2 regions of the Marinobacter flavimaris genome follow, and region 2 is predicted to be linked to the other one. Evidence: predicted binding sites of a transcription regulator. Region 2 holds the regulator's gene; the other holds the start of a gene.

Region 1 (3,396 bases), 1.7 Mb from region 2:
TTCAGGCGGAAGTAGAGGTCTTCCCGGAAGGTTTTTTCCTGAACTTCCGCCTTCAGGTCACGGTTGGTGGCCGCGATCACCCGCACATCCACAGCCCGGGTTCGGTTTTCGCCAACCCGCTCGAATTGCTGATCCTGCAGCACCCGGAGCAGTTTGCCCTGGAGTTCAAGGGGGATTTCGCCCACTTCGTCCAGGAACAGGGTGCCGCCGTCGGCCAGTTCGAACCGGCCCACGCGATCACTGACGGCGCCGGTGAAGGCACCCTTGATGTGGCCGAAGAACTCGCTCTCGAACAGATCCTTGGGAATGGCCGCACAGTTCACCCGAATCAGGGGCCGGTCCCGTCGGCTACTGGACTGGTGGATGGCACGGGCAATCAGCTCCTTGCCTGTGCCTGATTCGCCGGTGATCAGCACGTTGGCATCGGTGGGCGCCACCATACCGATCCGGCGCACGATGGCTTTGATGGCCTCGCTCTGGCCGAAGATTTCGTGGAAGTGGTACTCGGCGCTGAGTTCTTCCTGCAGATAGGCGTTCTCCATTTCCAGCCGGTGCTTGAGGGTTTCCACTTCCTCCAGCGCTTTCTGCAGTTCTTGCTGGGCTTCCTGACGCGCGGAGATATCCCGGAAAACCACCACTGCACCCACCGGATGCCCGTTGTCCAGGATCGGTGTGCTGGTGTATTCCACCGGGAAACCGCTGCCGTCCTTGCGCCAGAACCAGTCCTCGCCAACCCGCTTCACACTGGCATCGCGGAAGGCGGCGTATATCGGGCAGTCCTTCAGGGGATACAGGCTGCCATCGGCATGGGAGTGGTGCACCACGCGGTGCAGAACCCGCCCCATGAGTTCGTCAATTCGCCACCCCAGCATGCGCTCGGCTGCGGGGTTTGCGAAGGTGCCTCGCCCCTCGGCATCCACCCCGTAAATGCCTTCCCCGACGGCATGCAGGATCAGCTGGTTTTCCCGCTCCATGTCCTTGAACAGTTCTTCCACCCGACGCCATTCAAGCAGGCCGCCCCGGTGGTAGTGGTTGGCATCGTGGCGCTCCCGAAGGGTTCGCAGCTGGCGTCGGTCCCTCAACAACAGCAGCACATTCTGGGTTTCCGCCTCGCCGACCCTGGATGAGGAGATTTCCAGTTCCACGGTGTGGCCGTCCCGGTGCTGGAGGAAGAAATCCCGGCTCCAGCCGTGGCTGCGAAACAGGGTTTCCTCAGTGAATGCAATCAGTTGCGGCCGCTGGTCGGTGAACAGGTGGGTGCATGGCGTTCCGACGAGGGATTGCCGGTCGGAGCCGATCATTCGGCCCATGGCACTGTTGGCGGACAGAATCAGGTCCCTGCCTGCATCTACCAACAGCGCAGCCTCTGGCAGATGGTCAATCCAGTTGCCGGTGATTTCAGGGCGAATGATGGCTTCGGTGTTCATGGCGATTTCCTGAGTCAGTTCCCGAAGGAAGAAACAAACCCTGTGCCAACTACGAAAAATCGCAGTCCGGGCTACGAAAAATCGTGAAATACGAAATGTCGTAGCTCTCCTGTTTTCAGGCTCCTCATTCCTGATGCCTTAAAAACAATGGGTTAAAAAAATAACCGGACTTGGCACAAACCCTGCGATACCTCTCTCAGAACGCGGAGCCGACCCGACCATTTCCAGCCTCGGGCCCGAGCCGCACCTTTGTTGCACCGTGAGAGTGCAGAAATAACCCAAAACTTAGGTCCCAAACCCAGGAGAGTGCGCCATGACCACGAAAAGCCTTGGAAACCCGTTTGACGGTGACAAGTCCCTGATTCATGCCAAGACCTGCGGCTGCCCCGAGTGCAAACCCGGCGACAGCACCCCGTCGATTTCCCTCGATCTCAAGCCCTCTGCCGGCCAGCAGGCAGTTGCTGACGAGCATTTGGATTCAGAAGCGATGATGGATCGCGCCATCGAAGGCGCGGTGGTGCGCTCGGTGTTTGGTCACAACGAACACAGCCGGCGCGCCTTCATGAAAATGATGGGCGCGGGCACCGCGGCGGCCGTTCTGGGCAGCGTGTTCCCGATGGAAAAGGCCAAGGCCGCGGTGAAGGAATCCCTGGGCAAGCTCGAGAAGACCAAGCTGAACGTTGGTTTTGTACCGATCACCTGCGCCACGCCTATCATCATGGCCCACCCGATGGGCTTTTATGAGCGGTACGGCCTCGATGTGACCGTCACCAAGACCGCAGGTTGGGCGGTGGCCCGGGACAAGTCCCTGGCTGGCGAATACGACGCCTCACATATGCTTACTCCCATGCCCCTGGCGATGACCATGGGCGCGGGCTCCACACCGGAGCCGTTCATCATGCCGGCCGTTGAGAACATCAATGGCCAGGCCATCGTGCTGCACGTCGACCACAAGGACAAGCGCGACCCGAAACAGTGGAAAGGCTTCAAGTTTGGCGTGCCGTTCGAGTACTCCATGCACAACTTCCTGCTGCGTTACTACCTGGCCGAGAACGGTATCGACCCGGACAAAGATGTGCAGATCCGTGTGGTCCCGCCACCCGAGATGGTTGCCAACCTCCGCGCCGGTAACCTGGATGGCTACTTGTCACCGGATCCGTTCAACCAGCGTGCTGTTTGGGAGAAGGTGGGCTTCATCCACATGCTGACCAAGGACATCTGGGAAGGCCACCCGTGCTGCGCCTTTGCCTGCAGCAAGCAGTTCGCGACCCAGAACCCGAACACCTACGGCGCCCTGTTGCGCGCCATCATCGACGCGACGCAGTACTCCAACAATCCGGATAACCGTAAGGAAATCTCCGAAGCCATCGCGCCAAAGAACTATCTGAACCAGCCGGTTCCGGTGATTCAGCAGGTGCTGACCGGCTACTACGCCGATGGCCTTGGCGAGGTAAAAGACGTGCCGGACCGCATCGACTTCGACCCGTTCCCGTGGCACTCCATGGGCGTGTGGATCCTCACCCAGATGAAGCGCTGGGGTTATATCGAGGGTGATGTGGACTACAAAGGCATTGCCGAGCAGGTCTACCTGGCGAGCGAGACCGGCAAGATCATGGAAGAACTGGGTTACACCGCTCCGGACAAGACCTACAAGACCCACACCATCATGGGCAAGACGTTCGATTCTGATCGTGCCGAAGAATACGCACGCAGCTTCGACATCGGGAGGGTGTAACCATGGCTTCCCTGAACGTCCGGGCAGCACTGCTGTCGGTGTCGTTCCTGATTCTGGCCCTGGGGCTCTGGGAAATGGCAACCCAGCCCCCGGAGGCCCAGACAGGACTGACCGAATACGAAATGCTGATGGGTGGTGTGGAGCAGGAATCCCGGGTGCCGCCACCCTCGGCGGTGATCAAGCTGGCCTGGGCGGAGTTGTCCGATCCGTTCTATGACGCCGGCGCCAACGACA
Region 2 (3,396 bases):
TTACCTCCACTGCAGTGAATATCAGCCGCCTGAGGCGGTCATGCGCTGGTACAGCGTGCTGGCGTCCTCGGATTGCCGGAGGCGATCACAGAACGACCGCTCATTGAACTTTTCAGCCAGTTGGCTGAGCAGCTCCAGGTGTTCGCTCGTTGCTTCCTTCGGGACGATCAGGGCGAAAATCAGATCCACCGGCTGATTGTCGATAGCATCGAATTCGACGCTTTCTTCCAGCGTCATCAGCACGCCCACCACGTGATCAAGTCCTTCCAGACGGCAGTGGGGAATGGCGATTCCCTGGCCAATGCCGGTGCTGCCCAGGCGCTCGCGGGAAATCAGGTTGTTGAAGAGCTGGGTCTCGCTGAGCGTGTTGTCCTGATGGTTTATCTGCTCGGCAATAAACTCCAGGGCCCGTTTCTTGCTGGACGCAGCTACCCTGCAGAGGGTGAGCTCCGGAGCAAGAATGTTCTCTATGGTCAGGGATGTGTCGCTCATGGATCGACTGCGTTTCCGTTAAAAAAAAGGCTGCGACACGTTACTCATGTCGCAGCTCGATTAGATGAATTGCATGAAAACAGTCAGTTAGCGAGAGCCGTTTCCGTGCATCCGGTCTACATTCTTTTCCTTGTGCTTGAGGATCTGACGGTCAAGCTTGTCGATCAGGGCATCGATGGCTGCGTACATATCCTCATTTTCTGCCTTTGCGTGAATCTCACCACCAACCACGTGCAGCGTGGCTTCCGCAATCTGGCGCACCTTCTCCACTTCCAGGGTTACCTGGCAGTTGCTGATGTGGTCAAAGTGACGCTCGAGCTTCTGGAACTTCTCTGAAACATAATCCTTCAGTGCGGGAGTAAGTTCTACGTGATGGCCTGAAATATTGAGTTGCATAGGCGTCTCCTGTTGTCATCGTTCCGGCTCCCGGGAGCCGGTCTGGGTGCTGGCGCATTGTGCGCCGGCAAATAGTACGTTGCGCCCGGACCCCGGGGTGTTCAGACCAGCCGCTTGCGTTCGTTCGAAGGCGGAATGTGCATGGCCTCCCGGTACTTGGCAACGGTGCGTCGCGCAACCTTGATTCCCTGTTCTCCTAGCATGGCTGCAATTTTACTGTCGCTCAACGGCTTTTTGGGCGTTTCCGCGGCAATCAGCTTTTTGATCATCGCGCGGATCGCCGTGGAAGAACATTCACCGCCTTCGTCAGTGCTGACATGGCTGGAGAAGAAATATTTCAGCTCGAAAATTCCCCGGGGGGTGTGCATGTATTTCTGGGTGGTGACCCGGGAAATCGTGGACTCATGCATCTCAACCGCCTGGGCGATATCAGAGAGGATCAGCGGTTTCATGGCTTCTTCACCCTGATCCAGGAATCCTTGCTGGTGCTCGACAATACGGGTCGCCACTTTCAGCAGGGTTTCATTGCGGCTCTGCAGGCTCTTGATAAACCATTTCGCCTCCTGCAACTGATCCCGCAGGTAGGTGTTGTCGGCACTGCTGTCCGCACGCCTTATAAGAGAAGCATAGCTGGCATTGACCCGGATGCGCGGTGCAATTTCAGGATTCAGCTCAACACGCCAGCGGCCATTGTGTTTGCGAACGATCACGTCCGGAATCACATAATCGGGTTCGGCCCGGTCAATGACATCGCCCGGCCGCGGATTCAGGCCGGTGATCAGCGCCAGGACATCCCGCAACTGGTCTTCTTTCAGGCGGCTGCGGCGCAGCAACTGGGCGTAATCGCGGTTGCCCAGCAGGTTGATGTAATGGGTAATTACAAGGCGTGCCTGGGCCAGCCAGGGTGTTTCCGGCGGCAGCTGGTTGAGCTGGATCAGCAGGCATTCCTGTAGGTCCCGGGCAAACACGCCGGGCGGATCAAAGTGTTGCAGGCGGTGAAGCACGGCTTCCACTTCATCCAGTTCAAGGGGGTCTTCATCGTTCTCATCCAGCAGTCCGGCGTGGATTTCCTCCAGCGGGCTGGTGATATAGCCCCGTTCGTCCACTGCATCCATCAGGGCATGGGCAATGGCCTGGTCCCGTTCACTGAGGTGCGTCAGATTGAGCTGCCATTCCAGGTGATCCTGAAGCGTTTCGGTCGGGGAATTACGGGTTTCGAAATCGTGATCGTTTTCGTCGTCGTTGCGGGCTGCCGGCGCTGGTGCGGACTGGTAGATGTCGTCCCAGGCGGTATCAACCGGCAGATCGTCCGGAATGTTGTCAGGAATCTCGTTCTCCGAGGACCAGTCCGGGCCGTTCTCGGATTCATCCCAGTCGCTGGCCGGTTCCGGGGCAGCTTCAGCGGCGGACTCGGTGGCGTTGGCCTCGCGCTCGTCGTTTTCGCTGGCTGCGTCGGTCTGGTCATCGTCCTCGGAGGTCTCCAGCATGGGGTTGGATTCCAGTGCCTGCTGGATTTCCTGCTGGAGGTCGAGAGTGGAGAGCTGGAGAAGCCGGATCGCCTGTTGCAGCTGGGGCGTCATGGTCAGGCTTTGACCCAGCTTTAACTGTAAGGAGGCTTTCATAACCATGGTTCAGGATCCGTCACTCATCAGCGCGTTGTGTCATAAGTCGTGAAAAAATCTTTATATGCCGGTTACTTGCCGTGATTTTAATTTACCCTAGCAAGTTCTTTGCCGAGTTTACTTGCTACAGATCATCAAAACAATCAGCCATTGGGTGTCAGAGTCTGAATTCGTCGCCGAGATAGACTTCCTTGACCTGCTGGTTGGCCAGGATGGCGTCGGCATTGCCGGAGGCGATGATGTGGCCGCCGGAAACAATGTAGGCATTCTCGCAGATGTCCAGGGTCTCACGCACGTTGTGGTCGGTGATCAAAACGCCAATGCCTTTGTCCCGAAGGTGCCGGATGATGTGTTTGATGTCACTGACGGATATGGGGTCCACACCGGCGAAGGGCTCATCCAGCAGGATGAAAGCCGGCTCCATGGCCAGGGCCCGGGCAATTTCCACCCGTCGCCGCTCACCACCGGACAGGGCCATACCAACGCTGTCCCGTATATGGGTGATGTGGAATTCCTCCAGCAGCTCCTCGAGCTTTTTCTGCCGGTCTGCCTTGGTCAGGCCCTGCCGCGTCTCAAGGATCGCCATGATGTTGTCGCGCACAGACAGTTTGCGGAAAACCGAGGCTTCCTGTGGCAGATAGCCGATGCCTTGGCGGGCCCGACCGTGCATCGGCAGCGGCGTGATATCCCGGCTGTCGATAGTTATCCGCCCGTGATCGGCAGGTACCAGCCCCACGATCATGTAGAAACAGGTGGTTTTCCCGGCGCCGTTGGGGCCTAGCAGTCCAACAATTTCCCCGCTTCGGATTTCCAGGGACACATCGATAACCACTTTTTTCTGTTTGTAACTCTTTGCCAGGTTACTGGCTCTCAGAACTGCCATCGG

The links. Region 2 encodes sigma-54, which starts transcription at its own class of promoters, with help from an activator protein. Its sites were predicted from a motif close to ANTGGCATNNANNTTGCTNT; they were not measured.
Region 1: a site for sigma-54 is predicted at 1,458-1,477, ahead of ACGK9W_RS02290 (sigma 54-interacting transcriptional regulator). Genes of this name have one in related genera too.

What each region holds. Positions count from the first base shown of each region.
Region 1 covers NZ_CP171359.1:442,920-446,315, forward strand. The annotation lists gene ACGK9W_RS02290 (sigma 54-interacting transcriptional regulator) at 1-1,427, opposite strand, end outside; gene ACGK9W_RS02295 (ABC transporter substrate-binding protein) at 1,741-3,162, shown strand; gene ntrB (nitrate ABC transporter permease) at 3,165-3,396, shown strand, end outside.
Region 2 covers NZ_CP171359.1:2,155,798-2,159,193, reverse strand. The annotation lists gene ptsN (PTS IIA-like nitrogen regulatory protein PtsN) at 22-492, opposite strand; gene hpf (ribosome hibernation promoting factor) at 580-888, opposite strand; gene ACGK9W_RS10100 (RNA polymerase factor sigma-54) at 990-2,516, opposite strand; gene lptB (LPS export ABC transporter ATP-binding protein) at 2,668-3,393, opposite strand; gene lptA (lipopolysaccharide transport periplasmic protein LptA) at 3,371-3,396, opposite strand, start outside.